DNA from 4 places in the Streptomyces sp. NPDC048278 genome. Region 1 is predicted to be linked to each of the others. Evidence: riboswitches for the same ligand, from Rfam matches in the RefSeq annotation. Region 1 holds a riboswitch; each other region holds the start of a gene.
What was found. Region 1 has a riboswitch for S-adenosylmethionine ahead of AB0D74_RS08225 (aminotransferase class V-fold PLP-dependent enzyme). Riboswitches for the same ligand answer to the same signal wherever they lie in the genome.
Positions count from the first base shown of each region.

Region 2: it holds a riboswitch for S-adenosylmethionine, as region 1 does, so the genes downstream of both, AB0D74_RS42100 (amino acid ABC transporter permease) here and AB0D74_RS08225 (aminotransferase class V-fold PLP-dependent enzyme) in region 1, are expected to answer to the same signal.
Region 3: it holds a riboswitch for S-adenosylmethionine, as region 1 does, so the genes downstream of both, thrC (threonine synthase) here and AB0D74_RS08225 (aminotransferase class V-fold PLP-dependent enzyme) in region 1, are expected to answer to the same signal.
Region 4: it holds a riboswitch for S-adenosylmethionine, as region 1 does, so the genes downstream of both, AB0D74_RS42655 (putative leader peptide) here and AB0D74_RS08225 (aminotransferase class V-fold PLP-dependent enzyme) in region 1, are expected to answer to the same signal.

Region 1 covers NZ_JBEZLP010000003.1:448,457-455,798, forward strand. The annotation lists gene AB0D74_RS08210 (hypothetical protein) at 1-163, opposite strand, end outside; gene AB0D74_RS08215 (rhomboid family intramembrane serine protease) at 317-1,111, shown strand; gene AB0D74_RS08220 (Lrp/AsnC ligand binding domain-containing protein) at 1,108-1,389, shown strand; gene AB0D74_RS08225 (aminotransferase class V-fold PLP-dependent enzyme) at 1,542-2,906, opposite strand; SAM riboswitch class IV at 3,072-3,188, opposite strand; gene trpD (anthranilate phosphoribosyltransferase) at 3,390-4,454, opposite strand; gene AB0D74_RS08235 (cytochrome bc complex cytochrome b subunit) at 4,588-6,225, opposite strand; gene AB0D74_RS08240 (Rieske 2Fe-2S domain-containing protein) at 6,222-7,283, opposite strand; gene AB0D74_RS08245 (c-type cytochrome) at 7,280-7,342, opposite strand, start outside.
Region 2 covers NZ_JBEZLP010000039.1:35,518-42,859, forward strand. The annotation lists gene AB0D74_RS42075 (LLM class flavin-dependent oxidoreductase) at 1-551, opposite strand, end outside; gene AB0D74_RS42080 (putative leader peptide) at 618-713, opposite strand; gene AB0D74_RS42085 (GNAT family N-acetyltransferase) at 776-1,534, opposite strand; gene AB0D74_RS42090 (ABC transporter substrate-binding protein) at 1,583-2,608, opposite strand; gene AB0D74_RS42095 (amino acid ABC transporter ATP-binding protein) at 2,676-3,464, opposite strand; gene AB0D74_RS42100 (amino acid ABC transporter permease) at 3,461-4,444, opposite strand; SAM riboswitch class IV at 4,834-4,957, opposite strand; gene AB0D74_RS42105 (glutathione S-transferase C-terminal domain-containing protein) at 5,035-5,907, opposite strand; gene AB0D74_RS42110 (hypothetical protein) at 6,072-6,203, opposite strand; gene AB0D74_RS42115 (hypothetical protein) at 6,364-6,621, shown strand; gene AB0D74_RS42120 (hypothetical protein) at 6,740-7,342, shown strand, end outside.
Region 3 covers NZ_JBEZLP010000015.1:150,211-157,552, reverse strand. The annotation lists gene otsB (trehalose-phosphatase) at 1-304, shown strand, start outside; gene AB0D74_RS26055 (trehalose-6-phosphate synthase) at 388-1,827, opposite strand; gene AB0D74_RS26050 (glucosyl-3-phosphoglycerate synthase) at 1,922-2,866, opposite strand; SAM riboswitch class I at 3,024-3,185, shown strand; gene thrC (threonine synthase) at 3,204-4,487, shown strand; gene AB0D74_RS26040 (ubiquitin-like small modifier protein 1) at 4,531-4,806, shown strand; gene AB0D74_RS26035 (cold-shock protein) at 5,275-5,481, shown strand; gene groL (chaperonin GroEL) at 5,805-7,342, shown strand, end outside.
Region 4 covers NZ_JBEZLP010000040.1:65,462-72,803, reverse strand. The annotation lists gene AB0D74_RS42680 (LLM class flavin-dependent oxidoreductase) at 1-1,282, opposite strand, end outside; gene AB0D74_RS42675 (hydroxyethylthiazole kinase) at 1,329-2,108, opposite strand; gene AB0D74_RS42670 (NADP-dependent oxidoreductase) at 2,384-3,418, shown strand; gene AB0D74_RS42665 (MerR family transcriptional regulator) at 3,467-3,838, shown strand; gene AB0D74_RS42660 (DUF427 domain-containing protein) at 3,908-4,723, opposite strand; SAM riboswitch class IV at 5,201-5,314, shown strand; gene AB0D74_RS42655 (putative leader peptide) at 5,349-5,465, shown strand; gene AB0D74_RS42650 (ABC transporter substrate-binding protein) at 5,686-7,311, shown strand; gene AB0D74_RS42645 (ABC transporter permease) at 7,315-7,342, shown strand, end outside.

The DNA of each region.
Region 1 (7,342 bases):
TGGTCTCACTGACCACCTCGCGCTCCTCGACCTTCGGCTCACCGGCCAGGTCGAGGTGGACGTACTCGACCACCTTCGACGAGCGGGTCACGTCGAAGCGGGTGAGGTTGCCGCAGAGGGTGCAGCGCCACCGCGTCGTGGCGGTCGGCAGGGGAACCGTCATCGTGGCTTGTTCGCTTCCTTCTAGTGTCCGTGACGCGCCGTCCCGACGCGTGTGGCTCGTAACCCTACGGCCTGGCGGGTACTCGACGCCGCCCTGTCCGCGGCGGCGAGGCGATCTGCACCACTGCGTCCCGTTACGCCATGCTCTATGTCCATGATCGGCAACTGGAACACGACGGCGGCCCGGACCCTGCGAAGTCTGCGGGGCACGTCCGCGCCCATGACGTACACCCTGATCGCCGTGTGCTGCCTGATCTTCGTGCTCGGCCCCGCCTCCGGCTTCAACCCGTCCTACGGCACCGGGGAGGCCCTCGCGACCGCCCAGCGGGCGTACTTCCGGCACTGGGGGGTGGTGCCCGCCGACCTGTTCGACGGTCCGGTGCGGGAGGCGCTCACCCCGGCCACGGCGCTCTTCATCCACGGCAGCTGGGTGCACCTCCTCGGCAACATGCTCTTCCTCTTCGTCTTCGGGGCGATGACCGAGGAACGGATGGGCCGCGTGGAGTTCACTCTCTTCTACATCTGCTGCGGCTACCTCGCGCTGCTCGGCTACGCGGTCGCCAACGCCACGTCCCCGCAGTCGCTGGTGGGCGCGTCCGGGGCGATCTCGGCGGTCCTCGGAGCATTCCTGTACCTGTTCCCCAACGCCCGCGTGACCAGTCTCCTCCCCTTCCTCTTCTTCCTCCCGCTCCGGTTCCCGGCCTGGGTGGTCCTCCCGTTCTGGGCGGCCCTGCAGTGGCTGGCCCTGGGCCAGGCCCCCTCCGGCCCCGGCGTCGCCTACCTCGCGCACCTGGTCGGCTTCGGGCTCGGGTTCGGCTACGCGTGGGTGCGGTACAGGAAAAAGAAGGGCGCGAAGCGCGGCCTTGGAAGGGTGGTGGTGGGCGACGGGCGGGCGACTAAAGTGAAGGTCGCCCCAGCTCCGGCACCCGAGGGAGAGAACCAGCCGTGATCACCGCGATCGTCCTCATCAAGACCAGCGTGGACCGGATCCCCGAGATCGCGGAACGGATCGCCGCGCTGGAGAGTGTCAGCGAGGTCTTCTCCGTCACCGGCACGTACGACCTGATCGCCATGGTCCGGGTGAAGCAGCACGAGGACCTGGCCGAGGTCATCCCCGGCTCCATCAGCAAGATCCCGGGCGTGGAGGCCACGGACACGCACGTCGCGTTCCGCACGTACTCCCAGCACGACCTGGAAGCGGCGTTCGCGATCGGCCTGGACAGCTAGAAAGCGCCGCCCGCTGAAGCGCCCCGCCAGGGGCGCGGGGAACTGCGCGACCAGCCACGACGGACCCGCGGGGGGCCACGGCGCTTCGTGCCCGGCCGCAGGCCGGTGGGGGCTGAGCGCGCAGTTCCCCGCGCCCCCAAAAAACAGGTGGGTCAGCTCACCGCCGGGACGCAGCGGCCGTCCTCCGTGCGGTAGGACCACTTGGCGCCGTCGGTCACCAGTTCCCGTACCGCCGTCACGAAGCGCTCCACGTGCTCGTCCGGCGTCCCCGCTCCGAAGCTCACGCGGATCGCGTTGAGGGACTTCTCGCCCGGTGCCGCCTCCGGCGCCCCGCACTCGCCCTGGGTCTGCGGGTCGGAGCCCAGCAGGGTCCTGACCAGCGGGTGGGCGCAGAAGAGGCCGTCGCGGACGCCGATGCCGTACTCGGCGGAGAGGGCGGCGGCGAAGTGGGAGCTGTTCCAGCCCTCCACCACGAAGCTGATCACGCCGACGCGGGGGGCGTCGTCGCCGAAGAGGGAGAGGACCCGGACCTCCGGCACCTCGGCAAGCCCCGCCCGCACCGCATCGATGAGCTGCCGCTCGCGGGCGACCAGCGTGTCGAAACCGGCCTCGGTGAGCGCCTTGCAGGCGGAGGCGATGGAGTAGGCGCCGATCACGTTGGGCGAGCCCGCCTCGTGCCGGGCCGCGCTCTCGTGCCACTCCACGGCCACTCCCCCGTCCTCGCGCCGGGTGACCTTGCGGCTGGCGCCGCCGCCCGCGAGGTACGGCTCGGCGGCCTGCAGCCAGTCGGCGCGGCCGGCGAGGACGCCGGAGCCGAAGGGGGCGTACAGCTTGTGTCCGGAGAAGGCGACCCAGTCGACGTCCAGGTCCTGGACGGAGACGGGGTGGTGCGGGGCCAGCTGGGCGGCGTCCAGGACGATCCGGGCGCCGTGCGCGTGGGCGGCTGCCGCGAGTTCCCGTACCGGCCACAGCTCGCCGGTGACGTTGGACGCGCCGGTGACGCAGACCAGGGCCGGGCCGTAGGGGTCACGGTCGGCGAGGGCGCGCTCCAGGGTCTCGACGGCCTGCCGCGGGGTGCGGGGTGCGTTGAGGTAGGTGACGCGGGCGTCCTGCCACGGCAGCAGGGAGGCGTGGTGCTCGGTCTCGAAGACGAAGACCTGGCAGTCGGCGGGGAGGGCGCGGGCCAGGAGGTTCAGGGAGTCCGTGGTGGAGCGGGTGAAGACGAGCTGGTCGTCGGGGCGGCAGTCGAGGAACTCGGCGACGGTCCGGCGGGCGTTCTCGAAGAGGTCCGTGGAGAGCTGGGAGAGGTAGCCGGCGCCGCGGTGGACGCTGCCGTAGTAGGGCGCGTACGCGGCCACGTCGTCCCAGACCCGCTGGAGGGCGGGGGCGCTGGCCGCGTAGTCGAGGGCGGCGTAGGCGACCTCGCCGCCGGTGACGAGCGGGACGGTGACATCCCGGCCCAGAACGGGCAGGGGTGCACAAACGGACTGGGCGGCGGCAGCGGTGGAGACGGACATGGCGGAACTCCTGTGAGAGGCAAGGGGTATCACCGCGCGAACCGGTACGGCTCAAGCACGGGGAAGGGTGAAAGGGGTGTGCGGAGGCGGGGCTCGGCGCCCTATCGCATTCGCTTGCTCACAGAAGGCTCCCTCGACGACCAGGACCCCTGGTGTTTCGTGAGGGGTCCGCGCTTGCCGTAGACCTCGCTGCCTACGACCTGGTCTTCACCCGGGGCACCCCGCCACGGACGGAGGGTTGCCGGACAGTCGGCCGGGGCCTCATGACTGTCACTCATGACCTGGAAAGAAACGTATGGGAAGTGATCGCCGCCGCGCAACTTCTGTCCGGATGACGGGACGGGGGCCTGGCCGGCCGGGCACCGCCGACAACACCGTGTCGGGTTGCGCGCCGTTGCGTCGGAACAAGAGGCACCGGCGGTCAGCCGCGACGGCGGGGCCCGGCGGGGCCTGACCGCGCCTCCGCCCCGTCGGCCGTGCCGCCTACTTGTTCGTCGCGGCTGCCCAGCGCTCGAGCACCCGCTTCGCGGCACCCGAGTCGATCGACTCGGCCGCCCTGCCCATGCCGGCCCGGAGCTGCTCGGCCAGTGCCCCGGTGCCCGGATCCAGGGCCACCAGCGCCGCCGCCGAGTTCAGCAGCACCGCGTCCCGTACCGGGCCCTGCTCGCCGTCCAGGAGCCTGCGGGCGACCTCCGCGTTGTACGACGGGTCGCCGCCCCGCAGCGCCTCCACGGGGACCAGGTCGAGGCCGGCGTCACGGGGGTCGAAGGTCTCCTCCGTGACCTTGCCGTCGCGGACGATCCAGACGCGGGACGTGGCCGTCGTCGTCAGCTCGTCGAGGCCGTCGTCGCCGCGGAAGACGAGGGAGGAGTGGCCGCGCTCGGCGAAGACGCCCGCGACGACGGGGGCCATGCGGGGGTCGGCGACGCCGACGGCCTGGGCGCGGACCCGTGCCGGGTTGGTCAGCGGGCCGAGGATGTTGAAGACCGTGCGGATGCCCAGCTGGCCGCGCGCGGCGCCCGCGTAGCGCAGCGCCGGGTGGAACTTGACGGCGAAGCAGAAGGTGATGCCGGCCTCCTCGGCGACCTCGGCGACCCGCTGCGGGGTCAGGTCGAGGTTGACGCCGAGCTTCTCCAGGACGTCGGAGGCCCCGGACGCGGAGGAGGCCGCGCGGTTGCCGTGCTTGACGACCTTCGCCCCGGTGCCGGCCACCACGAGCGCCGACATCGTGGAGATGTTCACCGTCTTCGCGCCGTCGCCGCCGGTGCCGACGATGTCGACCGTGCGGCCCGGTACCTCGATGACGTTGGCGTGCTCGTACATCGTGCGGACGAGCCCGTTGATCTCCTCGACGGTCTCGCCCTTGGCCCGCAGGGCGACGACGAAGCCCGCGATCTGGGCGTCGGTGGCCTGCCCGCGCATGATCTGGTCCATCGCCCAGGACGTCGCGTCGGCGCTCTGGTCCTGGCCGTACAGCAGCGCGTTCAGTACCTCGGGCCAGGAACGGCCCGCCGCGGTGTCGCCTCCAGCGGGGGTCACAGCGCTCATACGGCCGCTCCTGATCGTCGTACGCCACATATCCGGTTTCCAGACCTACCCTATCCAGCTCCGGGCACGGCGAAGGGCCCCCGTCCGATGTACGGACGGGGGCCCTTCGGCTGTGGCGTGGCGACGCGGTCGATCAGTGGTGGCCGTGGCCGCTCGTGATCTCCTTGTACTCCTCGACGGTCGGCTTCGGGATCTGGTTGTCCTCGCCGTAGTAGGCGCTGCTCAGCTTGGCGCGGAGCTTCTCGGCGCCCTTGACCTTGCGCTCGACACCGTTCTCGTCGACCGCCGGGCCGACCTGGGCCGGCTCGTACTGGTGGTGCGCCGTGAGGGTGTGCAGCTGCTCCTGCGAGAGCGGCTCGTGGACCTCGATGAACTCACCGTGCGGCAGCCGCTTGATGATGCCGGTCTCGCGGCCGTGCAGCACCTTGTCGCGGTCACGCCGCTGGAGGCCCATGCAGATCCGCTTGGTGGCGATGAACGCGATCACCGGTCCGGCGAAGAAGAAGATCCGGACGAACCAGGTCACGTCGTTGATCGACAGGTGGAAGTGGGTGGCGATGAGGTCGTTGCCACCACCGATCAGGCCGATCATGTACACCGTCACCCAGGCGACACCGAAGGCGGTGCGGGTCGGGGCGTTGCGCGGGCGGTCCAGGATGTGGTGCTCGCTCTTGTCGCCGGTGACCCAGGACTCGATGAACGGGTAGAGCGCGATCGCGCCCAGCACCAGACCGAACAGGACCAGCGGGATGAAGACGCCCAGGACCAGGGTGTGGCCCCAGAAGTTGATCTCCCAGCCGGGCATGTACCGGATCAGACCCTCGGCGAAGCCCATGTACCAGTCGGGCTGGGCGCCGGTGGACACCTGGTCCGGGCGGTAGGGGCCCATGGCCCAGATCGGGTTGATCTGGGTGGTCGCCGCGATGGCCGCGATGACACCGAAGACCAGGAAGAAGAAGCCTCCGGCCTTGGCCATGTAGACCGGCAGCAGCGGCATGCCGACGACGTTCTTCTCGGTCTTTCCGGGACCCGCGAACTGCGTGTGCTTGTGGTAGAAGACCAGGATCAGGTGGCCCACCATCAGGCCGAGCATGATGCCCGGCAGCAGCAGGATGTGGATCGAGTAGAACCGCGCCACGAAGTCGTGGCCGGGGAACTCGCCGCCGAAGAGGAAGTACGAGATGTACGTGCCGACGATCGGCATCGACAGGATGGCGCCCTCGGTGAAGCGGACACCGGTGCCGGAGAGCAGGTCGTCCGGGAGCGAGTAACCGGTGAAGCCGGTGAACATGCCCAGGACGAACAGCAGGAAGCCGAACAGCCAGTTGATCTCACGCGGCTTGCGGAACGCGCCCGTGAAGAACACGCGCATCATGTGCACGAACATGCCGGCGAGGAAGATCAGCGCGGCCCAGTGGTGGATCTGCCGGATGAGCAGGCCACCGCGCACGTCGAAGGAGATGTGCAGGGTCGAGTTGAACGCCTCGGACATCAGCTGTCCCTGGAGCGGGACGTAGCTGCCGTGGTACGCCACCTCGTTCATCGACGGGTGGAAGAACAGCGTCAGGTACACACCCGTCAGGATGATGATGATGAAGCTGTACATGCACACTTCGCCCAGCATGAACGACCAGTGGTCGGGGAAGATCTTGCGCATGTTGGACTTGGCCAGGGAGTAGATCCCGAGCCGTCCGTCGGCCCAGTCGGCGACTCGCTCGCCGGCCGGTGCCTTCCCGCGCTCGCGGGACTCGGTGTTCTCTGTAGTGCTCATCCGCGCTCCCAGAAGGCAGGACCGACGGGCTCGTCGAAGTCGCCGAGCGCCTGGAGGTAGCCCTCCTCGCTCACGCCGATGCGCAGCTGCGGCAGGGCGTGGCCGGCCGGGCCGAAGATCACTCGGGCTCCGTCGGAGAGGTCGAAGGTGGACTGGTGGCACGGGCAGAGCACGTGGTGGGTCTGCTGCTCGTACAGCGAGATCGGGCAGCCCACGTGGGTGCAGATCTTCGAGAAGGCGACGATGCCCTCGTGCGACCACTCCAGCTCGCGCTTGTCCTTGATGTTGTCCGGCTGCAGCCGGATGATCATCAGGGCCGCCTTCGCCATCACGTTCTGGAAGTCCTCCTGGGACTCCTCGACGCCCTCGGGCTTGGCGAAGGTCAGCGAGCCGACGGCGACGTCGGAGGGACGCAGCGGCTCGTTGGTGTTCATGTTGACGAGCAGCTTGCCCTTCGACCACGCCGTGTGGCGCAGCGAGGTGCCCGGCAGCGGGCCGAGGTCGCGCAGCAGCACGACGCCGGAGAGCGGGACCAGGGTCAGCGCGCCGAACATCGTGGTGCGGATCAGCTTGCGCCGGCCGATCGCCGATTCCTTCGCGCCCTGCTTGAAGTCGGCCAGGACCTTGGCCTTGACCTCCGGCTCGGCCGCGATGGCGTGCCGCTCGTCGGCGACCTCCACGTCGGACATCAGGGTGCGGGCCCAGTGGACCGCGCCCGCGCCGATGCAGAACAGCGCCGCACCGAGGGTCAGGCCCAGCGCGAAGTTCAGCGCGCTGATGTGACCGATCGGGAAGACGAAGATCGACTTGTCCTTCGGGATCGTCACGTAGGACGCGATGAACCCGACGGTGGCCAGCATCGACACCGTGAACAGCAGGGCCACGACGCGCTCGGACCGCTTGGCGGCCCGCTCGTCGATGTCCTGGATCCGGTGCTCGTGGGGCGGCAGACCCGGGTCCGAGAAGGGGTCCTTCTCGTCCGCGAGGCTCACCGCGCCGTGCGCGTGGTGGTCCTGCTCAGCGGGCAGGTTCTCTTCTGGAATGTCTTGGCTACTCATGACTTCTTGGCCTTTGCGGTCCGAGCGGCGACCCAGACGGCGACCGCGATCAGTGCACC
Region 2 (7,342 bases), on a different contig from region 1:
CGGCGGACGACCTCGATGTGGTCGGCGGCCTCGTCGAAGTGCTCGGTGAGCCGCTGCTGCCCGGCCGGGCTGCCGAGTTCCGCGAGGTCGAGCGGCGGGAAGGCGCGGCGGCCGAAGTGGTCCGCCTCGTGCGGGCGGGCGGAGATCTGCACCCGCAGCCCGGCGCGGCCGGTGCTGACGTAGTCGAGGGTGGCGATCGCCTTGGAGACGTGGAACGGCTCGGTGTGGGTGGCGATCACCGTCGGGACCAGGCCGATGTTTCGGGACAGCGGCGCGATCCGGGACGCGATCAGGACGGCGTCCAGACGGCCGCGGACCTGGTCGGTGCGGCCGTCGACCTCGCCGTAGTGGGAGGACTGCAGGCCGAGGCCGTCCTCGATGGTGACGAAGTCGATCAGGCCGCGCTCGGCCTCGGCGGTCAGGCCGGCCCAGTAGCCGGCGGTGAACAGCTCGCGGGGGCGGGCGGCCGGCTCGCGCCAGGACGCCGGGTGCCAGCCGGTGCCGTCCAGGGCGACGGCGAGGTGCAGGTGGGAAGCGGGAGTCGAGGACACAGTGGTGCCTTCCTGAGGGTCCGTACGAGGGCGCGCCGGAGACGGGGGCGCTGCGGGGACGACTGGTCAGGAACAACAGAGCGCGCCGGCCACGCGCTGGAGGTCGATGTGCGGCCGGGAGTGCAGGACGGTACGGCGGCTGGGGCTGAGGACACGTGTCACGTCCCGCTCCTCCCCGCTCGCCCGGACTGCTCCGCGTGGCTCTCGGCGGATCTCGTCGCGAGTCACAACAGACCGGGTTCGGTGGTTGTTCCCGGGCTGCGCAGCAGCAGGGCGCGACCGCGCAGCCGTTCGGTGAAGCCGATCGACTCGTAGAGCCGGATCGCGTTCGCGTTGCCGGGTGCCGCGTGCAGGAACGGGGTGTCGCCGCGCTCCCGGATGCCGGCGGCGACCGCGCGGATCAGGCGGGTGGCCAGGCCCCGGCCCCGGTGGTCCGGGTCGGTGCAGACGGCGCTGATCTCCGTCCAGCCGGGCAGCCGCAACCTCTCCCCGGCCATGGCGATCAGCCGGCCCCGGTGCCGGATGCCGAGATAGGTGCCCATCTCGACGGTCCGGGTGCGGAACGGGCCGGGTTCGGTGCGGGCGACCAGGTCCAGCATCTCGGGCACGTCGTCCGGCCCGAGCCGTACCGCCTCGGGGGCGGGCTCGGCCCGCAGTGCGGTGCCGACGAACTGGACGCCGGTCCCGCCGCCGACCACCTCCCAGCCGGGCGGTGCCGCCTCGACCGGCTTGACCTTCACGGTCGCTCCCGGGCCGACGAGCGTGCGCAGGTCGGCCCAGGCGGCCGGGTCGGTGGGGTCGGCCAGGGCGGCGTAGGCGTAGACGTCGTCGGGGTACCGGGCCGCCCGCCCGACCCGCTCGGCCAGGTGGGCGTGCGGGCCGGTGAGGGCCGACCAGACGGCGTTGTCGAGCGGGGACGTGCCGGGTGCGACGGGGGCTCTGACGGGGGCCCCGCCTCCGTGGAGGTCGGTCTGGAGGGTCACGGAGGCGTGGTCCTTTCTCGCCTTGCGGCGGTGCTGCTTGACGGGTGGTCAGGAGTTGTCGAGCGGCAGTCCGGGCGGGTTGACCTCGGACTTGGCGACGGCCTCGTCGGAGAGGTTGTAGGCCTTGAGCCACTCGGCGTACTGGCCGTTCTCGATCAGATAGTTGATGGCGTCCGCCAGAGGCTTGGCGAGGCCGCTGTCCTTCTTGGCGGTGGCCGCGATGAGGCCCTGGAGGGTGGCGCCCGCGCCGGAGAAGGTGCCCGCGGTGCGGGTGGCGTTGGGCTTCCCCGCGGTCTGCTTGTTGTGGTAGGCGAAGCCGGGGTTGGGGCCGAAGGAGGCGTCGATCTTTCCGCTGTCCAGCGCCAGGAAGGTGCTGGTGCTGTCCTGGAAGTACTTGACGGTGAGCTTCTTGCCCTCCTTGGCGAGCTTCGCCTTCCACTCCAGGAGGATCTTCTCCTGGTTGGTGCCGGATCCGACCGCGATGGTCTTGCCCGCGAGGTTCTCGTAGTTGCCGTCGAAGTTCCAGGTGCTCTTCTTCGGCACGAGGAAGGCCAGGTTGTCCTGCCGGTAGGAGGCGAACTCGTACTTCTTCTTGCGCTCCTCGGTGTCGGTCACGTTGGAGAAGGCCACGTCGACCTTGCCGCTGTCGATGCCGACGAACATGTTCTCCCAGGTGGCGTTCTGGATCTCGGGCTTGAGTCCGAAGACCGCGGCGACCAGGCGGCCGAGGTCGGGCTCGGAACCGGTCAGGGTCTTCTGGTCGCTGCCCACGAACGCCAGCGGCGGGAATCCGGCCGGCAGGGCACCGATGCCGATCTCCAGCCTGCCGCTCTTCCTGACGGCGGCGGGCAGTTCGGCGCTGATGGACTTGACCTCGGAGACCTTGATGGTGGTCTGGGTGGCGGCGCCGTTGGAGACCTGTCCCACGACGACCTCGCCGGTCTTCGCGGCGGAGGTGGTGGTGGCCGCGTCGCTGTCGCCACCGCAGGCGGCGAGCCCGGTGGCGAGGGTGGCGACGGCGGTGGCCGCGGTGATGCCTCTGATCAGGCTGCGTCGGGTGAAGTGGGTAGACATGGCCGTTCCTTGTCGGTGCTGGTGATGAGGGTGTGGTGGTGTGGGGGGAGGTCTGGGGCAGGGCGGGTCAGAGGACCTTGCTGAGGAAGTCCCTGGTCCGCTCGTGCCGGGGCTTGTCGAGGACCTCGGACGGCGGGCCCTGCTCGACGATCTTTCCGCCGTCGATGAAGACGACCCGGTCGGCTGTCTCGCGGGCGAAGCCGATCTCGTGGGTGACGATGACGAGCGTGGTGCCACTGGTCGCCAGGTCCTTGATGACGGCGAGGACCTCCCCGACGAGTTCGGGGTCCAGGGCGGAGGTCGGCTCGTCGAAGAGGATGACGCCGGGGCGCAGGGCGAGGGCGCGGGCGATGGCGACGCGCTGCTGCTGACCGCCGGAGAGCTGCCGGGGGTAGGCACCGATCCGCTCGCCGAGGCCGACCCGTTCGAGGAGTTCCTTGGCCAAGGCCTGGGCGTCGGGCTTGCTGAGCTTCCCGGTGGCGACAGGCGCGGCGGCCACGTTGTCCAGCACGGTCAGATGCGGGAAGAGGTTGAAGTTCTGGAAGACGAAGCCGATCCGGCTGCGCTGGCCGAGAATGGTCCGCTCGCTCAGCTCCTTGAGCCGGTCGCCCTGCCGCTTCACGCCGATCAGCTCGTCGTTGATGCTGACGTAGCCGATCTCGGGCTTCTCCAGGTGGTTGATGACCCGGAGCAGGGTGGACTTTCCGGAGCCGGACGGGCCGATGATCACGGTGACCTCGCCGGGCCGCACGGTCAGGTCGACGCCGTCGAGGACGCGGTGGGTGCCGTACCACTTGTGGACGTCGTGGATCTCCAGGGCGGCGGGGGCCGTTTCCAGGGTGTCGGTGGTGCTCATACGGCGGCCTCCCGGCGGATGCGGGCGCGCAGGTCGGCGACGCCGGCCCGCAGTTTCTGCAAGGGGGTCGGCGGCAGGGAGCGGGTGGCGCCCCGGGCGTAGTACCGCTCGACGTAGAACTGGATCACGGAGACGATGCTGGTGAGGATCAGGTACCAGACGGTGACCACCAGCAGCAGCGGCACGATGTCGCCCGGGTAGGTGGAGCCCATGCTCTGGGCGGTGCCGAACAGGTCGAGCAGCGAGACGTAGAAGACCAGTGAGGTGCTCTTGATCAGGCCGATCAGCTGGTTGACGTAGTTCGGGGTGATCGACCTGAGCGCCTGCGGGAACACGATCTTCCGGAACTGGTAGCCCTTGGGCAGGCCGAGCGCGGCGGCGGCCTCGTGCTGGCCCTGGTCCACGGAGAGGATGCCGCCGCGGACCACTTCGGCCGCGTAGGCGGCCTCGTTGAGGCTGAGGCCGATGACGGCGATCGCCATGTCGGTGGCGAGCTTCGACTCGTCGAAGGAGAAGAAGGCGGGCCCGAAGGGGACGCCGATGCTCAGCGTCCTGTACAGGGCGCTGAAGTTGTAGAGGAAGAGCAGGACCACGATGAGCGGTATGGAGCGCAACGCCCAGACGTAGGTCCAGCTGACCGCGCGCAGCACGGGGCTCTTGGAGAGCCGGGCCAGGGCGAGCAGGACACCGCCGAGCAGGCCCAGCACCGCGCTGTAGGCGGTGACTTCGAGGGTGATGACCAGTCCGTCGAGGATGGCCGGGCGCAGGAACCAGTAGCCCCAACGGTCCCACTGGTAGAAGGGGTTGGTCACCAGTCCGTGTACGAACTGGGCGACCAGAACCAGGACGACGGCGGTGGCGATCCACCGGCCCGGTTTGCGCAGCGGCTGAACTCGCTGCGCTGTCAAGGGCCTTGATGGTTCGTCGGCGGCGGTCGGCGCGTCGGGGGCGGCGATCGTGGCGCCTGGGGGTTCACTCATGGCGGGCTCCGGCGGAGTCGGACACCCACGTGTTCCCACGGCGGGGGCCGCGCACCGGGCCGTGTGCGGGCACGGAACGGTGCGCGGGGGCGCGCGGGGCACGGGGCGGGGCGGACGGCGGCACACCGGGCGGCCGGTGTTTCGACGGGGACGCTGGGGTGCGGAGCTGCGGGAAACCGGCGGAAAGGCCTGGTCAGACCCGACAGCGGGCACAGCCCGGTGCGGTACACGCGCTACACAGGGCGCTGTTGACACGGAGCAGGTCGACGGCGCGGTCGGCGACGAGCGGGCTCGGGTACGGGCGTACGCAGCCCTCGGCACGGCGCTGGGCCGTCCTGGAAGCTGCGTACATGTCCGTCACCTGTCACTGTCGTGCCGGCCCCGAGGGGCACTCGCGCTTACCGAATCGTCGCTTGCCGAAACGTCGTCGGTCCGGTCGTCACCTGGGGCACCCCACCGCGGTGCGAGGGTTGCCGGTCAGCTAGCCAGGGCTTGATGCTGACGCTCATGACCGTTCTGGTCCGTAAGTAACGCAGTTGCCCGAACGAATGTCAACGCCTGTCCGATGGGCGAAACGGTTCAGACCGCTCTCACCTGCGCCGACCGCGCGGAGCGTCCGCCGCGTGGCCTGCCCAGTCCAGGATCTGGACAGCCGCGCCGGCGGCCTCCAGGCCCTGGCAACGGCCGTGGTGGCGGCGGGCGATGCCGTCGAGGTCGAGGTGCGCGCCGAAGGCCGGACGGGCCGCCAGCCGCCGGGCGTAGGCCCACAGCACCGGATGGCCGGCGATGGCGTGCACGGCGGCGGCGTCCAGGTGGTTGCGGTGCACGGTGTCGAGTTGCACGAGGGTCACCCACAACTCGATGTCCGCGGCGGTGAGTTCTCCGCCGACCAGGAACTCCACCCCGGTCAGCCGGCGCTCCAGCTCGTCCAGGGCGGCGAGCAGCACCTCCAGCGCCTCCGGGTCGCCGCCCTCGCGCCCGGCACGCTGCGCGGCCTGTTCGACGTCCTCGGCGCACAGCCGCTCGACGGCCTCGATCTCGGCCTCGGCGCCGCACGGGTAGAGCCGGGCGACCCCGTCGCCGAAGTGCTGGTCCAGGTCGCGCAGGATGTCCCGGCTGTGCGTGCTGACGATCCGGCCGGACCAGCCGTCGCTGAACACCGGTGCGAGGGCCGGTCCCGAGTAGCGGTGCGCGCTGGCCTCGTACAGCGGGCGCAGCACCGCGTGGCTGCCGTCGGGACAGTCCGGGACGGCGGGCAGGTAGGTGACCGGACAACAGTCGTCCAGGGCGAGCAGGCTGTGGCCGACGGCGATGCGGAGGCCGTCGGGACAGGCCGTGGAGAGGTGCAGCCGGTAGCGGCGCGGCACGGCGTAGTGGCCGCTGCGCGCGTCGCGGCCGATGCGGCCCCGGAAGCCGGGGGCGGTGCGGACGGACGGCAGGGCGGCGAGTGGAGTGATGGACATGCGTCTCCCCGGGGGCGGGCGGGCGCGCGGACGTACGCGCGGCGGAAGCGTTCGTCGGTGGGTTCTCGGTGAGCTCTGGGTGAGCCGTTGCTCGGTGAGCTCTGGGTGAGCCGTGGTGGCTCCCGGCGGGTGGGGGCCCGCCGCGTGCGGCCGGGACCGGGCGCTCAGCCTCTGCGGCCGGTCGCGCCGCACATCCGCAGCAGGTCGATGTGCCGGCGGGAGGTAAGCAGGGGGGCCGTCCAGGGTGCGGGGCTCTCGCGGCGCTGTCTGCCGGTGAGCGTGCGCAGGCGACCCATCGTTCCCTACCTTTTCACTAGGATTCCCACCTGGAGTGTCGATCGGCCCCCGCCCGGCGTCAAGGGGGCGTCCACGCCTGGGACACCCGGCCCCGACTTGCCGTCGGCCCGCAGGGGCGGTGCGCTGGTGGCGGAGGCCGAGCGACAGGAGTCGGAGCCGATGACCGAGCCCCCGGGTCCCGGGCCGGTGCCGGGTGCCGTGCCCGAGACCTTCGCGTTCCGCTGCGGGCGGTGCGGCCACGGCTGGGAGGCCGCCTTCCAGGCGGTGTTCTTCACCGACCCGGTCGCCGATCCGGAGCTGCAGACCACCCTGGAGTACGTCGACGAGGCCGGCCGTGCCGTGCCGTCGCCGCTCTCGGACGCGGTGTGCCCGCGCTGCGGCAGCCGGCGGGTGCGGGTCTCGGCGGCCGGGGCATGACGCCGCTCACCCGAATGGCACGTGCGGGTGGTCGGCGCCCGTGGCCGGTGGTGGCGTGGAGGGACGTACCGGTGTCGTCCGTCCGGCGACGTACCGCGTTCCCGAGGAGGCAGTCGCGATGACCCGTCGTCCGTCCCGACCCGCGCGTGTGCTCGCCACGGCCCTGGCGGCGGGGACCCTGCTCGCCACGGCGGTGGCCTGTTCGGACGGCAGCGGCTCCCCCGAGGCCGCGGCCGTCTCCCCCGCCGCCGAACGCTCTCCGTCCCCGTCGCGCACCCCCGCCCTCACCGGCCCCGGGGCGCAGGCCGCGCTGATCACGTCGGCCGACATCGAGGACGACTGGCAGCCGGCCAACGACGCGGCCACCTGGCGCAACCAGATGCTGGTCGGGAAGGTCGACGTCGCCGACTTCCTCAACGCCAAGTCCGACGCGGCCGACTGCCAGCGGCTGCTGGACAGCCTGTACTCCGACACCCTGCTGGGCCGGGCCACCGGCGCCTCCGGGCTGCGCGGCTTCGTCTCGCAGGACTCCCGGCTGCTCTACCAGGTGGGCGACTACGGCCAGGCCGGCATGGACGCCACCCTCACATGGCTGAAGAAGCTCCCCACGGAGTGCAACCAGTTCTCGGCCACCGGCTCGGACGGCGGCAAGCGGACCGTGCAGGTCGTCGAGTACAAGGAGCCGCCCAAGGCGGGCGACGCGCTGGCGGCGCTCACGGTC
Region 3 (7,342 bases), on a different contig from region 1:
GATCGTCGAACCGGGCCGCCTGGTCCTGGAACTCCGCCCCCCGGGCATGGACAAGGGCGTGGCCCTGCGCGCATACGCACGGCACCTCAACGCCGGCGCGATCCTCTACGCCGGCGACGACCTCGGCGACATCCCCGCCTTCGCCGCCGTCGAGAAACTCCGCGAGGAGGGCGTCCCCGGCCTGCTCGTATGCAGCGGCAGCGAGGAGGTCACCGAACTGGCCGACCGCTCCGACCTGGTGGTGGAAGGCCCGGAAGGGGTAGTACGCCTCCTGAGAAGCCTGGCAGCTTTGAGCGCCCCGTAACTTCTAGCGCCCCTTGACTGAAGCGCCCCGTAAGGGGCGCGGGGAACTGCGCGACCAGCCCCCACCGGCCCGCGGATTCGGCTCTACCCGCCCAACGCCTCCAGCTGCTCGAGGAACCAGGCCGCCGGCGGCAACCCCGTAGCCGCGGCGGCCAGCCGCTTGCAGCGCTCCGCCCGCTCCTCCACCGGCATGGCCAGCGCCAGCGCCAGCGCCTCCGCCGTCCCCCCGATGTCGTACGGGTTCACCACGACCGCGTCCTCGCCCAGCTCCTCGTACGCCCCCGCCTCCCGCGACAGCACCAGCACGCACCCCTCGTCCGACACCACGGGAATCTCCTTGGCGACCAGGTTCATCCCGTCCCGGATGGGGTTGACGAGTGCCACGTCGGCCAGCCGGTACGCCGCGAGGGAGCGGGCGAAGTCGTCCTTGACGTGCAGTACCACCGGCGTCCAACCCGCCGTCCCGTACGCCGAGTTGATGTCGTCCGCGACCCGCTGCACCTCGGCGGTGTAGTCGCGGTACACCGCGAGGTCCTGCCGCGACGGGTACGCGAACGCGACGTGCACCACCCGCTCCCGCCACTCGGGACGGTCGTCGAGCAGCTGCCGGTAGGCCAGCAGTCCCCGCACGATGTTCTTCGACAGCTCCGTGCGGTCGACGCGGACGATCGTCTTCCGCCCCTCGCCGCCGATCTCCTCCCGCAGCGCGGCCATCCGCTCGCCGACGTCCGGTTCGTGCGACCGCTTCCGCAGGAAGTCCGCGTCGGCGCCCAGCCCGTGCACCCCGATCCTGGTCCCGCCGGACGCCGGGTCGGCGGCCGGGATCCCCGGGCCCAGCACCGCGTGGCAGCAGTCGACGAACGCGTCCGCCCACCGCCGCGTCAGGAACGCGGCGTGGTCGGCGCCCAGGATCCCGCTGAGCAGCTCGGCGGCGATGTCGTCGGGGAGCAGCCGGAAGTAGTCCGGCGGCGCCCAGGGCGTGTGGGAGAAGTGGCCGATCCGCAGGTCGGGGCGGAGCCGGCGGAGCATCCGCGGGGCCAGTGCCAGGTGGTAGTCCTGGATGACCACCACCGCACCCTCGGCCGCCTCCTGCGCCAGCGCCTCGGCGAACGCGCGGTTGTAGGCCTGGTACGACGCCCACCGGCGGCGGAACTCCGCGTCGAAGACCGGTTCCAGCGGGGTCTGGTAGAGCATGTGGTGGACGAACCAGAGCGCCGAGTTCGCGATGCCGTTGTACGCGTCGGCGAAGACGTCCGCGTCGATGTCGAGCATCCGGACCTGCTGCCCGCCGGTGTCCCCGGCCGGCAGCCGGCCGCCCTCGGCCCGCCGTACCGCCTCGCGGTCGCCGTCGCCCAGCGCCGCGCACACCCATACGGCGTCGGCGTCGGGCCCGATGGCCGAGAGCCCTGAGACCAGCCCGCCGCCGCCCCGTTTGGCGTGCAGCGAACCGTCTTCGCGCAGGTCGTACGAGACCGGGCCGCGGTTCGAGGCGACCAGCACCTCGGCACCGCCGGTGGAAGCCATGGGGGAAGCCATACGCGTCAACCTAGCCCGGCCCGGAAACGCTCAAACGTACGGCCGCGCCCGACGCGCCGCCGTATACGGCCGTACGGCGAACTCACGCCACTTTGCGTTCCGCGTACTCCGCGATCTCCGCCATCGGCGGCCGTTCCTCCGTGTCCACGGAGTACGTGCGCGGTTCGAAGCCGTCCTCGCCCCGTTCGAACTGGGTGAGGGAGGGGCGGATCAGGTGGCCGCGCGCCAGCCGCAGCTGGGCCGTGCGGTAGATCGCGGCGGACATCCGGCCGAGGGCCTGGCCGTCCTGGTGGCGGTGCTTGCGGACGCCGACGTCGACCTGGGCCAGCGCGTCGAGCCCGACCAGGTGCAGGGCGTCGACCAGCATGCCCAGCTCCACGCCGTAGCCGACCGGGAAGGGGAGCTGTTCGAGGAGCGAGCGGCGGGCCGCGTACTCGCCGCCGAGCGGCTGGACGAAACCGGCCAGCTGCGGCCAGTGCATGTTCAGCAGCGGGCGGGCCATCAGCTCGGTGACCCGGCCGCCCTGTCCGGCGGCGCCGCCGAGCGGGCGGTCGTACATCGCCTTGACCAGGTCCACGTCCGGGTCGGTGAGGAGCGGGCCGACGATGCCGGTGACGAAGTCGGAGGAGAAGTCGCGCAGGTCGGCGTCGATGAAGCAGACGACGTCACCCGACGTGACGAGGAGCGAGCGCCAGAGGACCTCGCCCTTGCCGGGGACGGCGGGGATGCGGGGCAGGATCGCGTCGCGGTGCACGACGCGGGCGCCGGCCGCCGCGGCGACGGCCGCCGTGCGGTCGGTGGAGCCGGAGTCGACGACGACGATCTCGTCGACGAGCGGCACCTGCTGCATGAGGTCGTGGCGGATGACCGCGACGATGTCGCCGACGGTCTCCTCCTCGTTGAGCGCGGGCAGCACCACGCTGACCGTCTGCCCGGAGGACCGTTTGGCGGCCATGACCCGGTGCAGCGGGCGATCGGTTACGGACCAGGAGCGGGTGGCCAGCCAGCGCTCGACTTCTTCCAGCACGGTCAGCGGCTCCTCACTGTCACGGCCACACGACGACGTGTGATCCATCTCGCGGTTCGGACGACTCTCTCAACTGTCCTGGCCTTCGGTTACAGTCTTGAACAACGCCGATGACCATCGCATGTCCTGGGGTCACCCGGCGTTGACAACCACATACCGCTCATCCAGAGGGGCAGAGGGAAACGGCCCGTTGAAGCCCCGGCAACCCTCCAGTCGGTTCTCGTAGATCGCCGATCAGTGTCGATCGTTCGCGAGGCTCCCGGCTAGGGAAGGTGCCAAATCCGTCTCACGGCGAGATGCGTCGTGAGGAAGATGAGGAGAAAGGGCCTCGCCTCACATGGCTGTGCAGACTGTTGCAAGCACCACGGATTCCACCGTAGACCTCGGCCCCGCCGCTGCCCTGAGCTGCCGCGAGTGCGGTCACCGGGTGCCGCTCGGCCCGGTCTTCGCCTGCGAGGAGTGTTTCGGCCCGCTGGAGATCGCGTACGACTTCTCGGCCTACGACACCGAGGAACTCCGCAAGACGATCGAAGCGGGTCCCGCGAACATCTGGCGCTACGCGCCGCTGCTGCCCGTCCCCGCGGACGTGGCGACCAAGCCGAACATCAACCCCGGCTGGACCAAGCTGGTCCAGGCCGACAACCTGGCCCGCGAGCTCGGGGTGACCGGCGGGCTGTACGTGAAGGACGACTCGGGCAACCCGACGCACTCCTTCAAGGACCGCGTCGTCGCCCAGGCCGTCGAGGCCGCCCGCGCCTTCGGCTACACCACCCTCTCCTGCTCCTCCACCGGCAACCTGGCCGGCGCGGTCGGTGCCGCCGCCGCCCGGGCCGGCTTCCGTTCCTGCGTCTTCATCCCGCACGACCTGGAGCAGGGCAAGGTCGTCATGGCCGCGATCTACGGCGGCGAGCTCGTCGGCATCGAGGGCAACTACGACGACGTGAACCGTTTCTGCTCCGAGCTGATCGGCGACCCGGCCGGCGAGGGCTGGGGCTTCGTCAACGTCAACCTGCGGCCGTACTACGCGGAGGGCTCCAAGACCCTGGCGTACGAGATCTGCGAGCAGCTCGGCTGGCAGATCCCGGACCAGCTGGTCATCCCGATCGCCTCCGGCTCGCAGCTCACGAAGATCGACAAGGGGCTGCAGGAGCTGATCAAGCTCGGTCTCGTCGAGGACAAGCCGTACAAGATCTTCGGTGCCCAGGCCGAGGGGTGCTCGCCGGTGTCGGTGGCCTACAAGGAGGGCCACGACGTGGTCCGCCCGCAGAAGCCGAACACCATCGCCAAGTCGCTGGCCATCGGCAACCCGGCGGACGGGCCGTACGTCCTCGACATCGCGCGGCGCACCGGCGGTGCGGTGGAGGACGTCACCGACGAGCAGGTCGTCGACGCCATCAAGCTGCTCGCGCGGACCGAGGGAATCTTCGCGGAAACAGCCGGCGGAGTGACGGTTGGAGTCACCAAAAAGCTCATTGAGAATGGGCTGATTGATCCGGCAAAGTCGGTCGTTGTACTCAACACCGGTGATGGACTGAAGACGCTGGACGCGGTGGCGGGGACTGGACTCACCGCGACCATTCGCCCGAATCTGGAGTCTTTCCGCGAAGCCGGGCTCGCCTGAGTCCCCCGAGAAATAGGGCGTTGCCCAGACCGGAGGTAAAAACGTGAGCGTCACCGTTCGCATCCCCACCATCCTGCGCACCTACACCGGTGGTCAGGCCGAAGTCGCCGCCGAAGGGGCCACCCTCGGCGAGGTCATCTCGGACCTGGAGAAGAAGCACACCGGGATCTCCGCGCGCGTTCTCGACGACCAGGGAAAGCTGCGCCGGTTCGTCAACGTGTACGTCAACGACGACGACGTCCGCTTCGAGCAGGGCCTGGAGACCGCCACCCCGGACGGCGCCGGCGTCTCCATCATCCCGGCCGTCGCCGGCGGTTGACCTGCCGACCTGCTTGACAGGCTGATCGAATGACCGAACATTACCTTCGGTAACGCCGATCACCGACTGTTCATCTGATTGCCCCCTCCGTGAGAGAAGCGGAGGGGGCAATTCTGTGTGGTTGAGCGCGGTAGAGTTGGGGAACACGGTCCCGATCTCCAGGTCGGGAGCCCCGTATTCGATACCGCGAGCCCGGCAAGAAGTAGCCAAAGTGCGCGGGTTATATGCGGCTTTTGTGGCCTTTACGGGGCCCGACTTGCCCTGAATTCGGCCGAATTCTTGCTACATTCCGGACCCCTTCCGTCCAGAATTCTCGTCCGATTGACCTGTTGCAGACGGCAGTTGGACAGATACATTCAGCCGCGGTCGACGCGTTCCGGCGCACGCCCCCAACCAATGGGGGGTGAGGTCTGACCCGGATCCGCGAAGTGTGGATCTGTGCAAGGGCCAGTAATAGGGGAGTTAGGCATGGCTCAGGGCACCGTCAAGTGGTTCAACGCGGAGAAGGGGTACGGCTTCATCGCGGTCGACGGTGGTGCGGATGTTTTCGTCCACTACAGCGCGATTCAGATGGACGGCTACCGCACCCTGGAGGAAGGTCAGCGAGTCGATTTCGAGATCTCGCAGGGCCAGAAGGGGCCGCAGGCGGACATGGTCCGGCTGGCGACCAGCTGAAGCACGCGCCGACTGACAGCGACGTTCTTCTGTACTTGTCCGAAGGGCTCGTGCCTCCCGGGGCACGGGCCCTTCGGCATGCCCGGGCGTGCCCCGCGCGAGCCGGACTCCGGGCGCCCGATCCCCGGGAGGCGCTTGCACTCGGCATGGGCGAGTGCTAATCATTGGCGTTAGCACTCTGAAGGTGAGAGTGACAACGAAGGACCGGGTCGGTGAGGCCCGCAGGCCGGGTGGGGCAAGAAACCCACGGGTCGGCGAGCCGTCCGTCGCGGGCGCGGGCGCGGTCCGAAGACTCACCCCCAGTCCTGGAGGGACCACTTCACATGGCCAAGATCATCGCGTTCGACGAGGAGGCGCGGCGCGGCCTTGAGCGCGGTATGAACCAGCTCGCCGACGCCGTCAAGGTCACCCTCGGCCCCAAGGGCCGCAACGTCGTCCTTGAGAAGAAGTGGGGCGCCCCCACGATCACCAACGATGGTGTGTCCATCGCCAAGGAGATCGAGCTGGAGGACCCGTACGAGAAGATCGGCGCCGAGCTGGTCAAGGAAGTCGCCAAGAAGACGGACGACGTCGCCGGCGACGGTACGACCACCGCGACCGTGCTCGCCCAGGCCTTGGTCCGCGAGGGCCTGCGCAACGTGGCCGCCGGTGCCAACCCGATGGCCCTGAAGCGCGGTATCGAGAAGGCCGTCGAGGCGGTCTCCGGTGCCCTGCTCGAGCAGGCCAAGGACGTCGAGACCAAGGAGCAGATCGCCTCCACGGCCTCCATCTCCGCCGCCGACACCCAGATCGGCGAGCTCATCGCCGAGGCCATGGACAAGGTCGGCAAGGAAGGCGTCATCACCGTCGAGGAGTCCCAGACCTTCGGTCTGGAGCTGGAGCTCACCGAGGGTATGCGCTTCGACAAGGGCTACATCTCGGCGTACTTCGCCACCGACATGGAGCGTATGGAGGCGTCCCTCGACGACCCGTACATCCTGATCGCCAACTCGAAGATCGGCTCCGTCAAGGACCTGCTCCCGCTCCTGGAGAAGGTCATGCAGTCGGGCAAGCCGCTGCTGATCATCGCCGAGGACGTCGAGGGCGAGGCCCTGTCGACCCTGGTCGTCAACAAGATCCGCGGCACCTTCAAGTCCGTCGCCGTCAAGGCCCCGGGCTTCGGCGACCGCCGCAAGGCGATGCTGAACGACATCGCCATCCTCACCGGCGGCGAGGTCATCTCCGAGGAGGTCGGTCTCAAGCTGGAGAACACGACCCTCGACCTGCTGGGCCGCGCCCGCAAGGTGGTCATCACCAAGGACGAGACCACCATCGTCGACGGCGCCGGCTCCACCGAGCAGGTCCAGGGCCGGGTCAACCAGATCCGCGCCGAGATCGAGCAGTCCGACTCGGACTACGACCGCGAGAAGCTCCAGGAGCGCCTGGCCAAGCTCGCCGGTGGCGTCGCCGTCATCAAGGCCGGTGCCGCGACCGAGGTCGAGCTCAAGGAGCGCAAGCACCGCATCGAGGACGCCGTTCGCAACGCGAAGGCGGCCGTCGAGGAGGGCATCGTCGCCGGTGGTGGCGTGGCCCTGCTCCAGGCCTCCCAGGTCTTCGAGAAGCTGGAGCTCGAGGGTGACGAGGCGACCGGCGCCAACGCCGTGAAGCTCGCCCTGGAGGCCCCGCTCAAGCAGATCGCCGTCAACGGTGGTCTCGAGGGTGGCGTCGTCGTCGAGAAGGTCCGCAACCTCCAGGTCGGCCACGGCCTGAACGCCGCGACCGGCGAGTACGTCGACATGATCGCCGAGGGCATCATCGACCCGGCGAAGGTGACCCGCTCTGCCCTGCAGAACGCCGCCTCCATCGCCGCGCTGTTCCTCAC
Region 4 (7,342 bases), on a different contig from region 1:
AGCCGGTGCGTACGAGACCGCGGCGGCGCAGTTCGGGTATGACGTGGGCGGCGAACTCCTCGAAGGCGGTGGGTACATGGGTGGCCTGGATCATGAAGCCGTCGGCCGCGCCGCTGTCCAGCCACAGTTCCATGGTGTCGGCGATGTCCGAGGCGGAGCCGATCATGTTGCCCTCGGTGCGGGCCCCGTACCAGCGGCCGATCTCGCGGACGGTCAGCTTCTCCCGCTCGGCGAACTCGACGACCTCCCGGTAGTGCCCCTCGACGCCGACCTCGTCGAGGGAGGGCAGCGGGCCGTCGAGGTCGTAGCGGGTGAGGTCGACGTTGACGTGGTAGGCGAGCCGGGACAACCCGGCCTCGGGGTGGACGAGTTCGGTGAACGCCTCGTGCTTGGCGAGGGCGTCGCGCAGGTCGGTGCCCACCACGGTGGTCGCGGCGGGGAGGATCTTCAGCTGTTCCGGGTCGCGGCCCCGGGCGGCGGCGCGGGCCTTGACGTCGGCGTAGAAGTCGACGGCCGACTCCAGTGACTCGTGGCTGCAGAAGACGACGTCGGCCCAGCGGGCGGCGAAGTCCCGGCCGGCCGGGGAGGCACCGGCCTGGATGATCACCGGGTAGCCCTGGGGCGGGCGCGGCACGCTCAACGGCCCGCGCACGGCGAAGTGTTCGCCCCGGTGGTCCACCGGCTCCACGGCCTCGGGGCGGCCGAAGACCCCGCTCTCCTTGTCGGCGACGATCGCGTCGTCGGCCCAGCTGTCCCAGAGCCGGGCGGTGGTTTCGAGGAACTCCTCGGCGCGGGCGTAGCGCGCCTGCCGTCCGGGCAGCCGGTCCTGGCCGAAGTTCTGCGCCTCGGCGTCCTGGAAGCTGGTGACCACGTTCCAGCCGGCGCGGCCGTCGAGGAGGTGGTCGAGGGTGGCCATGCCACGGGCGACGTGGAAGGGCTCCTGGTAGCCGGTCGAGACGGTGGCGGCGACGCCGAGGTGCCGGGTGGCGGCGGCCATCAGGGTGATGACGGGGACCGGGTCGAGGCGCGGGGTGCCGGTGCCCCAGGTGACCGCCGGGGCGTAGGAGTCGCCGAGGCTCCGGGGCACCGCGAGGGAGTCCGGCACGAAGGCGAGGTCGAATCCGGCGTCCTCCAGGACCCGGGCGACATGCGTGTAGTGGGCGGCGGTGAGGAACCCGTCCCCCGCGTCGGGATGGCGCCAGCCGGCGGTGCCCTGCGGTCCGGCGTTGAGGAAGGCGGCCAGGTGCAGGCGCGGGGCGGCCGGCTCGTGGGTGGTGCTCAAGGCGTGCTCCAGGTGTCGTGCGGTACTTCCGTGCGGGGCGTCGCCGTCACGTGCCCAGCAGGGACAGTTCGTCCAGGAGGGCGACCGCGAACGAGCCGGTGCCGGTGGTGCGGGCGCCCGCGCGTTCGGCCGCGGTGGCGAAGGCGACGTGGGCGACCGCGGCGGCGGTGAGCGGGTCGGGTACGACGGCCAGGGCACCGGCGATCAGCGCGCCGAGGCTGCATCCGGCCCCGGTGACCTGCGTCAGCCGGACGTCGCCGCCGGGGACGGCGACCGTGCGGGTGCCGTCGGTCAGGTAGTCCGTGGGACCGCTGACCGCGACCACCGCACCGGTCCGCCGGGCGAGTTCCTCGACGGCGCCTGTCGCGTCCGCGGAGGAGAGGGTGGTCTCCACGCCCTTGCCGGTGCTGTCGCCGCCGGCGAGCGCGACGAGTTCGCTGGCGTTGCCGCGGATCACGGTCGGCCGGTGGTCGAGCAGGGCCTTGACGAAGGCGTCGTACCCGGTGGCGCCCGCGCCGACCGCGACCGGGTCCAGGACCCAGGGGGTTCCGGCCGTGTGCGCGGTGCGGGCCGCGTCGACGAGGGGTTCGGCCGGGTTGCTGATCAGCGCCGCCGTGTTGATCCACACTCCGCCGGCACCGGCCGGGAAGACGGTGGGGAAGTCGGCCGCGGCACCGATGGCCGGTCCGGCGCCGACGGCCAGGAGCACGTTGGCGCTCAGGTTCGCGGCGACGTAGTTGGTCAGTCCGTAGACGAAGGGCGAGGCGGACCGGATGGCGGCGATGCCCTCGGGTATCTCGGGGCTCTCCCAGGTCAGTTCTTCCATGGCGGGATGTCTCCGTGGCTCTCGGACGGGGTCGACGGGGTTGACGGGGTCAAGTGCATGCAACTGTATGCAGGCGGCGATGCGATCCCGCCGTCCACGGATCTCTTTTCACGGAGCTGCAATATTCACCGACCCGGAGGCCACCAGCGGCGACGTCGTCACGGGCCGGCTTGCCCCTGACGTACGCGTCAGGGGTTAGGTTCTGCGCTCCGGCGGCCCGACCGGTCCGGCTGCCGGGACCCCGCCCGCCCTCGAACCCGTCCAGGAGCCTCGACATGGCCGCCGAACCGCCCTCAACGTCTCGCGAGATCCTGCTGACCGGCACACCCGGCGGACTGCCCGGGCCCGAGCACCTCACGGTCACGCCAGGACCGGTCCCCCGCCCCGGGCCGGGACAGGTCCTCGTCCGGAACCAGTACTTCCTCGTCTTTCCCGGGCTGCGCACGCTGACCGGCGACGAGGCCGACGGCATGCCGCTCCCCGGCATCCGCCCCGGCGACACGCTGTTCGGACCCGCGGTGGGTGAGGTCGTCGCGGCCGGGCCCGGCGGTCCGTTGCGGCCGGGGGACAGGGTCACGCACCTGCTCGGGTGGCGCGAGTACGCGCTCGTCGCGGCGGCGGACTGCACGCGGCTCGGCGACCTCCTGCCCGACCCTGTGGCCCACCTGTCGTCCGGATCGGCCGCCTACGGGGCGCTGACCCGGCTCACCGGAGTCCGCCCCGGCGACACGGTGTTCGTCACCGGAGCGGCCGGAGCCGTGGGGACGCTGGCCGGGCAGATCGCCCGGCTGCTGGGCGCCGGCAGGATCATCGGAAGCACCCGGTCTCCGGCCAAGGCCGAGCGGCTGCGGGCCGAACTCGGCTACGACGCCGTCGTGGTGCCCGGGGCCCGGCCCCTCGGCGGGCAACTGGCCGCGGCGGCGCCGGACGGCATCGACGTGCTCCTGGACAACGTCGGCGGCGAGCAGCTCGCCGCGGCCGTGCACGCCGCGCGCCGGGGCGCCCGCTTCGCCCTGGTCGGCGCGCTGTCGGGACAGCTGTCGCCGAGCCGTGGCGGCGGCAGTTCACCCGCGGAGATCGACACCTTCCGCATCGTCGGCCAGGGCATCTCGCTGCACGGATACAGCGGACAGGACCATCCCGACGTGGCAGCGGAGTGGACCGAACGGTTCGGCGGCTGGCTGCGCTCCGGCCAGATCGCCTTCCCGTACACCCGGATCCGGGGCATCGACCGGGCCCCTCGGGCGTTGCAGGAACTGTTCGAGGGGCGGCACTTCGGAACCGTCGTCGTGGAGTTGCCGCCACGGTGACACGCCGGCGTGCGTCGCGGCGGCGGAGGCTGAGGCTCGGGGGCTGACATGCGGATCGGGGATGCGGCGGCAGCGGCGGGGACGACCCCGCGGGCACTGCGGTTCTACGAGGAACGGGGGCTGCTGCCACCCCCGCGGCGCACGCCCGCCGGGCAGCGTGAGTACGGTCCTGACGAGGTGGCCAGGGTCCGGGTCGTCCGTGAGCTGCTGGCGCTCGGTCTCACCGTCGAGGACCTGTGCGGCATCGCCGACCGGCTCGCCCAGCTCGACGAGGTCCCGCCAGGTCGATGCGGGCAACCCGACGGCGACCGGCCCGGCTCCGGGGTGATCGCCCGCAGGCTCGCGGCCCTCGGCGCCGAGATCGACCGGCTGACCCGACTGCGCGAGGCACTGGCCCTGCGCACCTTCGGCCGGCCGTGACAACGCGTCGTCGGACGCGGGTCCGGCACCGGACGTCCACGCCCGCGGTCGATATCGCGGCGTCGGCCGTCAGGCGCGCTGCTGTTCCGTGAGTGCCTTGGTGAAGTGGGTGACGGGGCGCGCCACCCGTTCGCCGTCGAGGGTGATGTCGACGGCCTCGTTGTAGAAGGCGAAGAGCCCCCGGACGGCGCCGACCGCGGGCAGCGGGTCCGGGTAGCTCCAGACGACGTCGGGCGGAACGTCGGCCTCGCCGCGCCACGACCAGTACTCGGCGGTGCCCTTGTACGGGCAGCCGGTGTGGTGGTCGGTGGCTTCGAGCAGGTCGAGGCGGACGTCCTCGCGCGGGACGTAGTAGCGGGTGGGCAGGCCGGTCTCGAAGAGCAGGACCGGGCGGCGGGTGTCCGCGACGACCGTGCCGTCGATCTCGACCACGAGGTGCCGGCTGCTGGGGACGGCGTCCACCCGCTTGTGCGGGTCACGGGGGTGGACGAAGATCTCTTCCTCCTCCTCGTACCAGTGGTCCAGGCCCCGTCCGACACGCCGGAACCACTCGAAGGCGATGTGGTCGGCCAGGTCGGCGGCCGGGAAGGTCCAGGCCGCGTTCGCCAGCAGCTCGCCGTCGACCTCGACGTCGTAGAAGATCCGCGAGCCGGTGTGGGTGCCGGTCGGCGGGTTCTTCGCGGGACGCAGGAGGTCCTCGCGCACCTCCGCGCGCGGGAACGCGTACAGCGGTACGGGGACACCGGGTTCCCAGACGAGGACGGGGTGGCGGCTGTCGACGACCGTGACGTCACCCTTGCGGCCCCGCACCCAGCGTTCGCTCGGTTCCCACAGGAGCCCCTCCGGAGTGGTCCGCACGGCCTGTGCGGTGGGGAACGTGCTCATGGGCGGCTCTCCTTCGGCTGGTTCACGCGCAAGTGGTCCTCGGCGTTCCCACGGGCACGCTCCCACACGAGACGGGTTCGAACGCACGTACCGGCGCTCAGGAATGGGACGTTCCCCCTGGTGGTCGATGCGCGGGCCGGCCGGTGACCAGGGTTCGGCGGGTTGCCGGTCGAGGCCGGAGCGGGCACCGCAGCCGTGGCCGACGCCGGGCGTGTCGTGCGGGACGGCCACAGCGCCACGCCGAGCGCGGCCAGGGCCCTGCGGGCGGCGAACACCCCTGCCGGGGCGGTGCTGTCGACGACCATGCGGCCCTTCCCGAGCGGGCTCCGGGTACGGACGCGCGGGAGCGCAGGCAGGCGCGAAAGGGGCGGCAGCGTCCACCATCCGTTCCGGCCCGTGAGACGGCCCCGGCCTCCCGAGGAGGGCGTCGGGTTGCGGCATTGACGTACGCCGAAACCGATCCGTAGCATCACCCACGGCATTGAGTGTCAGCGTCAAGCCCTGGCTCGCTGACCGGCAACCCTCCCGCGCGGTGGGGTGCTCCAGGTGAAAGCCTGGCGGGGTCGCCGACGACTCCCGCAAGCGCGTGGCCCCGTGACCGGGGCCGGAGAAGGGGAGGACAGGTATGCGGCACCGCCACGACCCTGTCGCCTCCCCCGCCGACGCCACGGCGTACTCCAGGCTCTCGCGCCGGCGCCACATCGATCTGAAGCGCTCGACCAGCTGCCTCTGTCGGGCCTGACCCGCCCGGCCGCCGCCGGCTGACGTCCGTCACCGGCTCCGGCTCCTTCGCGTCGTCCTTCCCCCGCGTCACCGGTTCCCGGTGGCGTCCGCATGCCCGTTCCCTGTCTGCGCAGCGCTTCCCTGGCCGGAGTCGATCCGCCCGGGCCGCACACACCCGCACGCCCCTGCACATCCGTGCGCGGTCGTGCCTCGGTGACACGAGTAGGAGAACCACGTCCGTGACAGCACTTCCGGATTTCAGACCCTCCCGATGGGCGCCCCTCGCCGCGCTCCTGACCACCAGCGTCCTGCTCACCGCGTGCGGTTCGGGTTCGGGCGACGACAGCTCCGGCGGCGGAAGCGGCCAGGCGAAGTCCGGCGGCACCCTGACCTTCGCGGTCGGCTCCGACTCCGGCTGCGTGGATCCGCAGCAGGTCGGCAGCAACGACACCATCTACTCGGTGCGCCAGATCGTGGACTCGCTGACCGACCAGGACCCGAAGACCGGCAAGATCGTGCCGTGGCTCGCCAGGAGCTGGGAGATCAGCGCCGACGCGACGACGTTCACGTTCCGGCTGCGGTCGGGGGTGACCTTCAGCGACGGGTCGAAGCTGACCGCGCAGGTGGTCAAGGACAACTTCGACGCGGTGCCGAAGCTCGGCGCCCTGGGCACCCTCGCCGAGGGTTACCTGAGCGGCGTCAAGAGCACCACCGTGGTCGACCCGCTCACCGTCAAGGTGGCCTTCAAGCAGCCCAACGCCCAGTTCCTCCAGGCCACTTCGACCCACTCGCTGGGCATCGAGTCCTCGGCCAGCGTGCAGCGGAGCCCGCAGCAGAAGTGCAGCGACGGGGTGGTCGGGTCCGGGCCGTTCGTGCTGAAGCAGTACGTGCAGAACCAGTCGATCACCCTGGACAGGCGCACCGGGTACGACTGGGGCTCCGCGCTGTGGACGAAGAAGGGCGAGGCCTACCTGGACAAGGTGGTGTACAAGGTCGTCCCGGAGGCCGGAGTGCGGGCCGGCAGTCTCCAGTCCGGCCAGGTGGACGTGATCAGCAGCGTCGGCAAGGCCAACGAGGCGGCGCTCAAGGGCGGCCAGGTCGCCCTCCGGAGCCGGGCCAACCCCGGTGTGGTGTTCGGCCTCGGGCTCAACAACGCGCGGCCCCTGCTCAAGGACGTGAAGGTCCGCCAGGCGATCCTGGCCGCCGTCGACCGCAAGCAGATCGCCGACACCGTCTTCCCCACCGGCACCCGGCCGGCCACCAGCGTGCTGGCGCACACCACGCCCGACTACACCGACCTCTCCACCGATCTCGCCTTCGACGCGGCCAGGGCCAAGTCCCTGCTGGATCAGGCAGGCTGGAAGGCCGGAAGCGACGGCATCCGCGCCAAGGGCGGCAAGAAGCTCAGCCTCACCATCACCTGGTTCCCCAACGCGGCCACCAACCAGCCCGCGCTGGAGCTGGTCCAGCAGCAGCTCAAGGCCGTGGGGATCGACGTGGTGCTCAAGCAGCTCCCGGTCACGCAGTTCGCCACCACGCTCCAGGGCGGCGGCTTCGACGTGGTGTGGGGCAACGTGACCCGCGCCGACCCCGACATCCTGCGCGGCTCGTTCTCCTCGCAGTTGGGCAACTTCTACCACCTGCCGGCCAGTTCGCTGGACACGGCGCTGAACGCGCAGGCCGCCACCACGGACACCGCGAAGCGCAGGCAACTGGTCGCCCAGGCGCAGCAGTTGATCGTGCAGAACGCGTACAACGTGCCGGTGGTGGAGCTCCAGACCCAGCTGGGCGTCGCGAAGAAGGTGCACGACCTGGAATTCGACTCCGGCAGCCGCGTCCAGCTGCACGACACCTGGATCGGCTAGCGCATGCGCCGGTATGTGATCAAACGGCTGG